Regions from separate parts of the Embleya sp. NPDC056575 genome, predicted to be linked through region 1. Evidence: riboswitches for the same ligand, from Rfam matches in the RefSeq annotation. Region 1 holds a riboswitch; the other holds the start of a gene.
The links. A riboswitch is a leader RNA that binds a small molecule or an ion and turns the genes downstream of it on or off. The one in region 1 is predicted to bind glycine.

Region 1 (5,658 bases):
CAGGGACTACTGGGCGCCCGGCACGAATGTGAAGGTCAACCTGAACCTGCGCGGCGTCGACGTGGGCAACGGCGCGATCGCCAACCAGTTCAAGAGCTACAGCTTCAAGGTCGCCGCCACCAAGCGGATCGCCATGGTGGACGTGAAGGCGCACACCATGAAGGTCTACGAGAACGAGCAGTTGATCAAGACCATCCCGATCACGGCCGGCAAGTCGCCGAAGTACAGCACGTGGAACGGGAAGATGGCGATCACCGAGAAGTTCGAGAAGACCCGGATGAACTCGCAGACGGTGGGCCTGGGCAGCGAGTACGACATCGACGACGTGCCGTTCGCGATGCGGGTCACCACCTCGGGCACCTTCGTGCACGGCAACTACTGGGCCGACCCGGGTGTCTTCGGCAGCGAGAACACCAGCCACGGGTGTGTGTCGATGACCAAGGAGAACGCCAAGTGGCTGTACGACCGGGTGATCCCCGGTGACATGGTCGAGATCTCCGGCTCCGACGAGCGCACGGTCGACGCCGACAACGGCTTCGCCGACTGGAACCTGAGCTGGGACAAGTGGACCGCGTCCGGCGCGCCCGGCACCACGCAGGGTACGACGACACCCACGCACTGAGGCGCCCGGCGGACGGGGCCGCGGCGGATGTCGTGGCCCCGCTCACCGCCCGCCGGAGTGGCGACGCCTATGGTCGGATCGGCACATCAGGGCTGACCAGAGGAGAGCGTCATGGGCGAATTCGTGAACCTGGAAGTGGCCGACGGCGTCGGCACGATCCGGCTGAGCCGGCCGCCGATGAACGCGCTGAACCGGCAACTCCAGGAGGAGCTGCGGGCGGTGGCGCGGGAGGCGGGCGAGCGGGCCGACGTGCGCGCGGTGGTGATCTACGGCGGGGAGAAGGTGTTCGCGGCGGGCGCGGACATCAAGGAGATGGCCGAGATGACCTACACGGACATGGCCGACCGGGGCGCCGCGCTGCAGTCCGCGTTCACCGCCGTCGCCGAGATCCCCAAGCCGGTGGTTGCCGCGATCACCGGCTTCGCGCTCGGCGGCGGTTGCGAGTTGGCCCTGTGCGCCGACGTCCGCGTCTGCGCCGACAACGCCAAGCTCGGCCAGCCCGAGATCACGCTGGGCATCATCCCGGGCGCCGGCGGCACCCAGCGCCTGCCCCGTCTGATCGGCCCGTCCAAGGCCAAGGACCTGATCTACACGGGCCGCTTCGTCGCCGCCGACGAGGCCCTGTCCATCGGCCTGGTGGACCGGGTCGTCCCGGCCGAGGACGTCTACGCGGAGGCCGTGAAGTGGGCCGGGCAATTCGCCAACGGCCCGGCCTACGCCCTGCGCGCCGCGAAGGAGTCCGTCGACCGCGGCCTCGAAACCGACCTCGACACGGGCCTGGAGATCGAACGCCTCCAGTTCACCGCCCTGTTCGCCACCGAGGACCGGGCCACCGGCATGCGCGCGTTCGTGGCCAAGGAAAAGCCCGAGTTCTCGGGCCGCTGACCGTCGGCGAACCCGGTGGGGATCGCGACGAAACGGGGCGCCGACTCGGCGGGTGTCGAGTCGGCGCCCCGGTCTTCGTCGTGTCGACGAACCCGATCCGCAGGATCAGAGGTTCGGGTAGAGCGGGTGCTTTTCGGCCAGGGTGGTGACCCGGGCGGCGAGCGCGGCCTTGCGGGTGTCGTCGAAGTCGGGCAGCAGGGCCTCGGCGATGATGTCGGCGACCTCCTCGAAGTCCGCCTTGCCGAAGCCGCGGGTGGCCAGGGCCGGGGTGCCGATCCGCAGGCCGGAGGTGACCATCGGCGGGCGCGGGTCGAACGGGACCGCGTTGCGGTTGACCGTGATGCCGATCGAGTGCAGGCGGTCCTCGCCCTGCTGCCCGTCCAACTCGGAGTCGCGCAGGTCGACCAGGACCAGGTGCACGTCGGTGCCGCCGGTGAGCACGGTGATGCCCACGTCGGTGACGTCCTTGCGAGTCAGCCGCTCGGCGAGGATGGCCGAGCCCTCCAGGGTCCGCTTCTGGCGGTCCTTGAAGTCGTCGGAGGCGGCGACCTTGAACGCCACCGCCTTGCCCGCGATCACGTGCTCCAGGGGGCCGCCCTGCTGGCCCGGGAAGACCGCCGAGTTGATCTTCTTGGCGTATTCCGCCTTGGACAGGATCACGCCGCCGCGCGGGCCGCCCAGGGTCTTGTGCGTCGTGGTGGTGACCACGTCGGCGTACGGCACGGGGCTGGGGTGCAGGCCCGCGGCGACCAGACCGGCGAAGTGCGCCATGTCGACCATCAGGAACGCGCCGACCTCGTCGGCGATCCGGCGGAACTCGGGGAAGTCGAGCTGCCGGGGATAGGCCGACCAGCCGGCGATGATCAGCTTCGGCCGGTGCTCCTTGGCGAGCCGCTCGACCTCCTCCATGTCGACGCGGTGGGTCTTCTCGTCGACGTGGTAGGCGACCACGTTGTAGAGCTTGCCGGAGAAGTTGATCCGCATGCCGTGGGTGAGGTGGCCGCCGTGGGCCAGGTCCAGGCCGAGGATCGTGTCGCCGGGGGAGAGCAGCGCGAACATCGCGGCGGCGTTGGCCGACGCGCCCGAGTGCGGCTGCACGTTGGCGGCCTCGGCGCCGAACAGCTCCTTGACCCGGTCGATGGCGAGCTGCTCGACCACGTCGACGTGCTCGCAGCCGCCGTAGTAGCGCCGGCCGGGGTAGCCCTCGGCGTACTTGTTGGTCAGAACGGAGCCCTGCGCCTCCAGCACCGCCACGGGGGCGAAGTTCTCGGAGGCGATCATCTCCAGGGTGTTCTGCTGGCGGTGCAGCTCGTCGGCGACGGCGGCGGCGACCTGCGGGTCCACCTCGCCCAGGGGACGGTCCAGGATCGTCACGGTTGTCAGCTCCTCGATCGGGTCGATCTCGATCATTCGCCGCAGAACGCGGCGTATTCGTCGGCCGACAGCAGGCCCTCGGCCTCGCCGTCGATGCGCACCTTGAACAGCCAGCCCGCCCCGAAGGGGTCGGAGTTCACCAGGGCCGGGTCCTCGACGACGGCGTCGTTGATCTCGACGACCTCGCCGGAGACCGGCGCGTACATGTCGCTGACCGACTTCGTGGACTCCAGCTCGCCGCACGGCTCACCGGCGACGACCACCCGGCCGACCTCGGGAAGCTCGACGAACACCACGTCGCCGAGCGCCTCGGCCGCGTGCTGCGTGATGCCCACGACGGCGGGGGAGGCCGCCTCGTCGAGCCACTCGTGTTCCTTGCTGTAGCGCAGGTGCTGGGGTGCGTGCACGGGTCCATTCTCCATTCGAATGAGGTAAGTCCGTCCCTCAGGATGATTTGGGACGTTTTCCGGTGATATAGGAAGGGGTTCGGCTCAGCCGCGCTTGTAGAACGGCAGCGCCACCACCTCGACCGGCTCGGCCTTGCCGCGGATGTCCACCGCCAGCCGGGTGCCCGGTTCGGCCCGCTCCGCCGCCACGTAGGCCATCGCGATCGGCATGCCGAGCGTCGGCGACGGCGCGCCGGAGGTGACCTCGCCGACCCGCTCGCCGCTGTCCGCGTCCACCACCGGGTAGCCGGCGCGCGGGACCCGCTTGCCCGGCGAGGTCAGCCCGACCAGCGTGCGGCGCACGTCCGCCTCCGCCGCGGCCAGCGCCTCGCGGCCGACGAAGTCCTCGGGCTTGTCCAGCCGGACCACCCGGCCCAGGTTGGCCTCGTACGGCGTGGTGTCCCGGGTCAGCTCGTGGCCGTACAGCGGCATGCCCGCCTCCAGGCGCAGCGTGTCCCGGCAGGACAGGCCGGCCGGCACCAGCCCGTGCGGCTTGCCCGCGGCCAGCAGCGCGTCCCACAGCGCGACCGCGTCGCCGGGCGCGGCGAACAGCTCGAAGCCGTCCTCGCCGGTGTAGCCGGTGCGGGCGAGCAGCACCGGTACGCCCGCGACCTCGGTGCGCAGGATCGCGTAGTACTTGAGCGCGGGCAGGTCGGCGTCGGTCAGCGAACCGACGATCTCCGTCGACGCGGGCCCCTGCACGGCGAGCAGCGTGTACTCCTCGGACGCGTCGCGCACCGTGGCGTCGAAGTCGCTCGCGCGGTGCTTCAGGCTGCCCGCCACCACGTCGGCGTTGGACGCGTTGGCCACCACCACGAAGTGCTCTTCGCCGAGCCGGTACACGATCAGGTCGTCGACGATGCCGCCCTCCTCGGTGCAGATCATCGTGTACCGGGCTCGGTCGATCCCGATCTTCGAGACGAAACCGACCAGGGCGTGGTCGAGCGCGCGGGCGGCATCCGGGCCGGTGACCTCGATCTCGCCCATGTGGGTGAGGTCGAACAGGCCGGCCGTGGTGCGCACCGCGGTGTGCTCGTCCCGCTCGCTCCCGTACCGCAGCGGCATCCGCCACCCGGCGAAGTCGGTCATCGTGGCCCCGAGCGCGTCGTGCACGGCGTCGAGCGGGGTCCGGCGGTCGGTGGTCATGCGAAGACTCCTTCGAAGGGACGCCGGCGGAAGCCCCCGGCGGGCGCGGACCGGTCCGGGGCATGCCGGACGGCGCGGACCCGGGCGCGGGCCCGAGGTGCGACGAAAGGTGACGGGTGCTGCGGCCCGTACCGGAACGAGGACGGGCCCCGGATCAAGAACCGGAACGAGTACGAGAACGAATTCGAGGACAAAGGGGGCTCCCTGCCATGGCGTTCAGCCCTTTTCGGCCAAAGTCGGTCGAAAAGTGGGGTGCCCTCCCCTTCTGTCATCGGAACCTGAGAGCTTCATCCCGTCCGCCGCTGCCGCGTCGGACCGGGATTTGCACCGTGGGTGAGCCGCACCGACGGTGCGCCTGCTTTCCAGAAGTGCCTGACCCATGCGGTATCGGTGCCTGAGAGATTCCGGGGAGGAGTTGCTCCTTCGGCGCCCCGCTCGATGGCGAGGACTCTCCCGCGTGGGGTCGACGGCCGTTATGTGGTTGTGCCCGGCATGCTAGCGCGTGTCGTCAATCCCCCGCCGGGGCCGGGGAGCGCCGGCGCCCGCTCGCGCCCTCGGTACGACACCATGCGCAGGGCACGTGGGTTCGGGACATCAGGGGAGGATTCGTGGAGACGGATTCGGCGGGGGCGCATACCGGCGCCGCGGCGGGCGGCGTGTTGACCCCCCGGTCCGTGCACGACCTGCGGGAGGAGCGGCATCGGGCGGGGGAGCGGGACGGGGTCCGGCAGGTGGACGTGCTGTCCTACCCGGCCTCGTGCGTGCTCGTGGTGACCGGCCTGCCGGGCGCGGGCAAGAGCACGCTCCTGGCCCGGGTGGTCGCCGCCGGGCCCGCGGTCGCGGTCCTGGACGCCGACCTGGTCCGGGCCCGCTGGGCGATGCGGGTGGGGCGGCTGCCGTACCGGGCCTACCGACCGCTGGTGCGGCTGTCGCACTACGGCGAGGTGGCCCGGGCGCTGCGCGGCCCCGGCGCGGTGGTCGTGCACGACAGCGGCCGCAATCCGATCCTGCGCCGGATACTGGTGCGCGCGGCCCGGCGGCGCGGCATCCCGGCACACGCGCTGCTCCTGGACGTCACGGCCCATCAGGCGCTTTCCGGCCAACGTGCGCGCGGGCGCGGGGTGTCCACCGCGGTGTTCGCCCGACACCACCGGGAATGGCGTGCGCTGCTCGCCCGGCTCGCCC
Region 2 (5,658 bases), on a different contig from region 1:
CGGTGTCGCCGTTGGCGTGGTGGTACGCGCGGACCGCGAGCAGCCCGGCGAGTTCGCCCTGGGAGCCGGCGTTGGGCTGGAGCGAGACCTTGGCGTAGCCGGTGATCCGGGCCAGCGAGTCGGCCAGCCCGTCGATCAACTCCAGGTAGCCCGCCGCCTGGTCGACCGGCGCGAAGGGGTGCATGTTCGCGAACTCGGGCCAGGTGATCGGCTCCATCTCGACCGTGGCGTTGAGCTTCATCGTGCACGAGCCGAGCGGGATCATGCCCCGGTCCAGCGCGTAGTCCTTGTCCGCGAGCCGGCGCAGGTAGCGCAGCATGTCGGTCTCGGAGCGGTGCGTGTGGAAGACCGGGTGGGTCAGGAACTCGGTGTCGCGCAGCAGCCCCGAGGGCAGCGCGTCGGCGGTCTCGGCGTCGAGCGCGGCCACGTCACCGCTCACCCCGAACGCGCCCCAGACCGCCTCGACGTGCGCCCGCAGCGTGGTCTCGTCACACGTGATCGCCACGTGGTCCGCGTCCACCGGACGCAGGTTGACGCCGGCCGCGCGGGCCGCCGCGAGCACCTGCTCGGCCCGACCCGGCACCCGGGCGGTGACCGTGTCGAAGAAGTCGCCGTGCACCACCTCGACGCCGCCCGCCCGCAGCCCGCCCGCCAGCACGGCCGCGTAGCGGTGCGTGCGGCGCGCGATCGAGGCGAGGCCGTCCGGCCCGTGGTAGACCGCGTACATCCCGGCCATCACCGCGAGCAGCACCTGCGCGGTGCAGATGTTGCTGGTCGCCTTCTCCCGGCGGATGTGCTGCTCGCGGGTCTGCAGCGCGAGCCGGTACGCGGGCGCGCCGTCGGCGTCCACCGACACCCCCACCAGGCGGCCCGGCATGCTGCGGGTCAGCTTCTCGCGGACCGCCAGGTAGCCCGCGTGCGGGCCGCCGAAGGCCATCGGCACCCCGAACCGCTGGGTGGTGCCGACCGCGATGTCGGCGCCCATCGTGCCGGGCGCGCGCAGCACGGTGAGCGCGAGCAGGTCGGCGGCGACCGCCACCAGGGCGCCCTGCGCGTGCGCGGCCTCGATCACCGGGGTCAGGTCGCGGACCAGACCGTCGGTGCCCGGGTACTGGAGCAGCACCCCGAAGCAGCCGCCCTCGGGCAGCCCCTCGGCGGTGTCGGCGACCACGACCTCGATGCCCAGCGCCCGCGCGCGCGTGCGCACCACGGCGATGGTCTGCGGCAACGTGGCCGCGTCCACGACGAACACGTCGCTCTTGGCCCGTCCGGCCCGGCGGGCCAGCGTCATCGCCTCGGCGGCGGCGGTGGACTCGTCGAGCAGCGAGGCGCCGGCCACGTCCAGGCCGGTCAGGTCGGTGACCACGGTCTGGAAGTTGAGCAGCGCCTCCAACCGGCCCTGGGAGATCTCCGGCTGGTAGGGCGTGTAGGCGGTGTACCAGGCCGGGTTCTCCAGCACGTTGCGGGTGATCACCGGCGGGGTGAAGGTGCCGTGGTAGCCGAGCCCGATCATCGAGGTCAGCACGGTGTTGCGGGAGGCCAGCTCGCGCAGTTCGGCCAGCACCTCGGCCTCGGTGCGCGCGGCCGGCAACTCGAAGCCCGCGAGCGCGCGGATCGCGGCGGGCACCGCCGCGTCGGTCAGCTCGTCCAGGGACCCGTAGCCGATCGCGGCGAGCATCTTCGCCTGTTCGTCGGTGTCCGGACCGATGTGCCGGCCGGTGAACGGCGACGCGGCCTCCAGGCCGGTCAACGAGCCGGGGCCGGAGGGGAGTACGGCGTGAGCACGCGTCGGGGCAGGGGTGCGCGGTGTCATCGCGAAAGGCCTCCTGGATCGCTCCTGGACGGACACGCGGGTCGCGCGCCCACCGGCCTCCCCCTCTGTCATCGGTACCTGAGAGCTTCACCCCGCCCGGAACACCGGCGGGGCCGGTCCCACGAACGCGATTTGCACCGTCGGCGAGGATCCGACCCGACTCGGCGAGCCACGTGCGGATCCTGCTTTCCAGAGTGCCCACGACCACGCGGTACGGGTGCCTGAGAGATTCCGGGGAGGAGTTGCTCCTTCGGCGCCTCGTGCGGACGACACGAGAACTCTCCCGCGCGAACGTAATGGGCGGCTTCAACGGTATCAGCGTGGCATCGGATGCGGACGGGACGCCAGGCCGGAGGGGTGCGGGTTGTCAGGTCGACGGGGGCGGCGGAGGCGGCGGGCCGGGGTCGGCGGACCCGGCGGACCGGTCGCCCGGGCCGCCCGTGCCCGGCAGGGGCAGCGGCTCCCCCGGGCGCAGCGCCGGGTCGGCGAGCGCGAACGTGCGCACCCGGCCCGGTTTTCCGCCCGGGACCTCGAACCGCACCGTGACGCGGCCGACGCCGCTGCCCTGGACCCAGCCGGGGCCGAAGTCCTCGTGGACCACGTCCTGGCCGGGGGACCAGGAGACCCGCTCGGGGCCGGCCTCGACGGGCTCCTCCCCCGTCGGCCCCGTGTCGTCGTCCTCCGGCTCCTCCGCCGGCGTGTCGGCGGCGCCGAACAGGTCCTGCTGGGCGAAGTCGGCCAGGCCGCTGACGCCCACCCCGAGCAGCCGCACCCCGCCCGTGACGTCCACCTGGGCGGCCAGGCGGCGGATCGTCTCGCGCACCACGCCCGGGTCGTCGGTGGGGCCGCGCAGCGTCTCCGAACGGGTGAGCGTGCTGAAGTCGTAGCGGCGCAGCTTCAACACGATGGTGCGGCCGGAGCGGCCGGCCGCGCGCAGCCGCTCCACGCAGCGGATCGAGAGGCGGTCCAATTCCCTGGTGATCCGCTCGCGGTCGACCAGGTCGGTGGCGAAGGTGTCCTCGACCGACACCGACTTGGCGTCCCGGTCGGCCACCACCGGACGCGCGTCCAGGCCCGCGGCCAGGACGTGCAGGCCGTGTCCGTGCGCCTGGCCCAACAGGCGCACCAGTTCGCTCTCGTCCACCGCGGCCAGGTCGGCGACGGTGTCCAGGCCGGCCCGGCGCAGCACGTCGCCGGTGGCCGGGCCGACCCCGGGCAGCGCGCGCACCGGGAGCGGGTCGAGCATCGCCCGTTCGCTGCCGGGCACCACGACGCACAACCCGTCGGGCTTGTCCGCCTCGGAGGCGATCTTGGCCAGCAGTTTGGAGGTGGCCGCGCCGACCGAGCAGGTCAGGCCGGTGGCGGCGTGGATGTCGGCGCGCAGGCGCACGGCGATCTCGGTGACCCGGGCGGTGTCCAGGGCGTCGCCGTGCGGGCCCGCGTCCAGGTCGATGAACGCCTCGTCCAGGCTGAGCGGTTCGACCAGCGGGGACAACCGGTGCAGCAGCTCCATCACGGTGTCGCTGACCTGCCGGTACAGGCCGAAGCGGGGGCTGAGGAAGGCCGCGTTGGGGCAGCGCCGGCGGGCCTCGCCGATGGACATCGCGGAGCGTACGCCGAAGACCCGGGCCTCGTAGGAGGCGGTGGCCACCACACCCCGGGCGCCGATGCCGCCCACGATCACCGCCTTGCCGGCCAGGCTGGGCTTGGCGACCTGCTCGACCGACGCGTAGAACGCGTCCATGTCGAGGTGGAGGATGCCCGGCGCCTGTCTCACACCGCGCAATCATGACGCACCGGTCCGACATCCCCGGTGAACGATCGTTCGGGCGCGCCGAAGCGAGGCACCGGGCGTCGGCCGGTCGCCCCGGCGGTCAGTCCTCCAGGGCGCGCCGGATCGCGTCGCTGGGGCGCGTGGTCGCCCGGGGGTCCGGCTTGAACACGATCGTTCCGGTCGCCTTGATCGCGGCGAGCACCTCGCGACCGGTTCCGTACACGGTGGGCCCGATGTGGCCCCATGTCAGTGATCGGTCCGGAACACCGTAGGCATCGATGCCGGCGGCCTTGCACAGCGCCAGCGCACGCCGCAGGTGGAAGCTCTGCGTGACCACGATCATCCGCTCGATGCCGTAGACCCGCTTCGCCCGGATGCAGGACTCCCAGGTGGAGAATCCCGAATCGTCGCTCACGACGCGTTTGTCCGGGACTCCGCGCTCGACGAGGTAGCGTCGCATCACCCCGGTCTCGTCGTAGCGGTTGCCGCCGCCGTCGCCGCTGACCAGGATCACCCGGGTCTTGCCGGTCCGGTACAGCCGCAGCGCCACGTCGAGGCGGCGAGCCAGCAGATCCGACGGCCGATCCCCCCGCACGCCCGCGCCGAGCACCATCGTCACGTCGCGCGCGGGCACCCGTTCCACCGAGCGCACCCGGTCCCCGGCGTACAGATGCAGCCCCGTCATCGGGGCCAGTCCGGCCACCGTGAGCAGGACGGCGGCCTGGTAGCCGCGCCGTTGGGCACGCCGGGAGCGGGGCAGGGTGGGGCGGCGAATGGGCACATCCACGTGGACGTCCCGCCCCGCGCACCGGTTCCCATCGGCGGTATCGCCGCTCAGACCGCGCGATCTCGACGCCTGCGGGCCAACTCGTCACCCGGATGGACCTGCGGGGTCGGCTCCCCGGTGCCGGTGTGCTCGCCCTGGAGCTGCGCGAGCGAGCCCTCGACCTCGCGCCACACCGCCCCCACCGCGATGCCGAAGACCCCCTGGCCGCCCTGGACCAGGTCGATGACCTCGTCGTAGGACGTGCACTCGTACACGCTCGCCCCGTCGCTCATCAGGGTCATCCCGGCCAGGTCGCCGATGCCGCGTCCGCGCAGGTGGGCGACCGCGATCCGGATGTTCTGCAGCGAGACGCCGGTGTCCAGGAGCCGCTTGACGATCTTCAGCACCAGGATGTCGCGGAAGCCGTAGAGCCGTTGCGTGCCCGGGCCGTGGGCCGAGCGGACCGTGGGCTCGACCAGGCCGGTGCGGGCCCAGTAGTCGAGTTGCCGGTAGGTGATGCCGGCCGCCGCGCAGGCGGTCGGGCCGCGGTAGCCCACGTCCTCCGACGGAGTGCCGGGTGGGACGACGTCCGGCCGCCGGAGGCCCGCACCGGGGTCGGTCGCCGGCAGAGGACGTGCCGTGCGGGCGCGCTCCGCCGCCGTGATGTCGCCGGTGCTGCTCACGCCGACCTCCCTTTCGTCCCCGCGCGCCCGGGTACGGCGCGAGGAGTCTCTTTCAGTCCCGGGCCGCAGGCGGCGAGGTGCAACGCGCAGGGGTCATCCCGGAACTGTCGATTTCGACGGTAGGCAGTCACCAACAGCGCGTCAACGACCGGGCCGTTCGGCACGCCGAGTGACGCTGCTCGCACGAGTGGTTTGAAGCCGGTGCACACGGGTAGGTCTGCCGGCTTTGCCACTGATCGCTTATGCCCGGAACCGATCGACCCTGATCAGGCCCGAGACGCGAAGAACCGCCGACCGGGACCCGGTCGCCGGGGAGGCGAGGGGGTCGGTCGACGGTTCCGAGGATGCGCCGGGCCGGGGCGGGCCGGCTATTGGCTCGTGGTGCCGAAGTCCTCGGGCGAGATGTCGTTCAGGAACTCCCTGAACTTCTCGATCTCGTCCTCCTGCTCGTTGGGGATCACGATGCCGGCCTCGTCCAGGACCGCGTCGCTGCCCACGATCGACGTCCCGGTGCGCAGCGCGAGCGCGATCGCGTCCGACGGGCGCGCGCTGACCTCCACGCCGCCGGAGAAGACCAGCTCGGCGTAGAACACGCCCTCACGCAGGTCGGTGATCCGGATCT

Region 2: it holds a riboswitch for glycine, as region 1 does, so the genes downstream of both, gcvP (aminomethyl-transferring glycine dehydrogenase) here and gcvT (glycine cleavage system aminomethyltransferase GcvT) in region 1, are expected to answer to the same signal.

The regions. Positions count from the first base shown of each region.
Region 1 is NZ_JBHTVA010000046.1:83,103-88,760, reverse strand. It holds gene ACFRCG_RS31480 (Ig-like domain-containing protein) at 1-622, shown strand, start outside; gene ACFRCG_RS31475 (enoyl-CoA hydratase/isomerase family protein) at 734-1,507, shown strand; gene glyA (serine hydroxymethyltransferase) at 1,613-2,917, opposite strand; gene gcvH (glycine cleavage system protein GcvH) at 2,914-3,288, opposite strand; gene gcvT (glycine cleavage system aminomethyltransferase GcvT) at 3,373-4,473, opposite strand; glycine riboswitch at 4,846-4,939, opposite strand; gene ACFRCG_RS31455 (AAA family ATPase) at 5,082-5,658, shown strand, end outside.
Region 2 is NZ_JBHTVA010000048.1:30,771-36,428, forward strand. It holds gene gcvP (aminomethyl-transferring glycine dehydrogenase) at 1-1,813, opposite strand, end outside; glycine riboswitch at 2,013-2,109, opposite strand; gene ACFRCG_RS31960 (DNA polymerase IV) at 2,181-3,590, opposite strand; gene ACFRCG_RS31965 (vancomycin high temperature exclusion protein) at 3,688-4,374, opposite strand; gene ACFRCG_RS31970 (MerR family transcriptional regulator) at 4,422-5,036, opposite strand; gene ACFRCG_RS31975 (bifunctional nuclease family protein) at 5,405-5,658, opposite strand, start outside.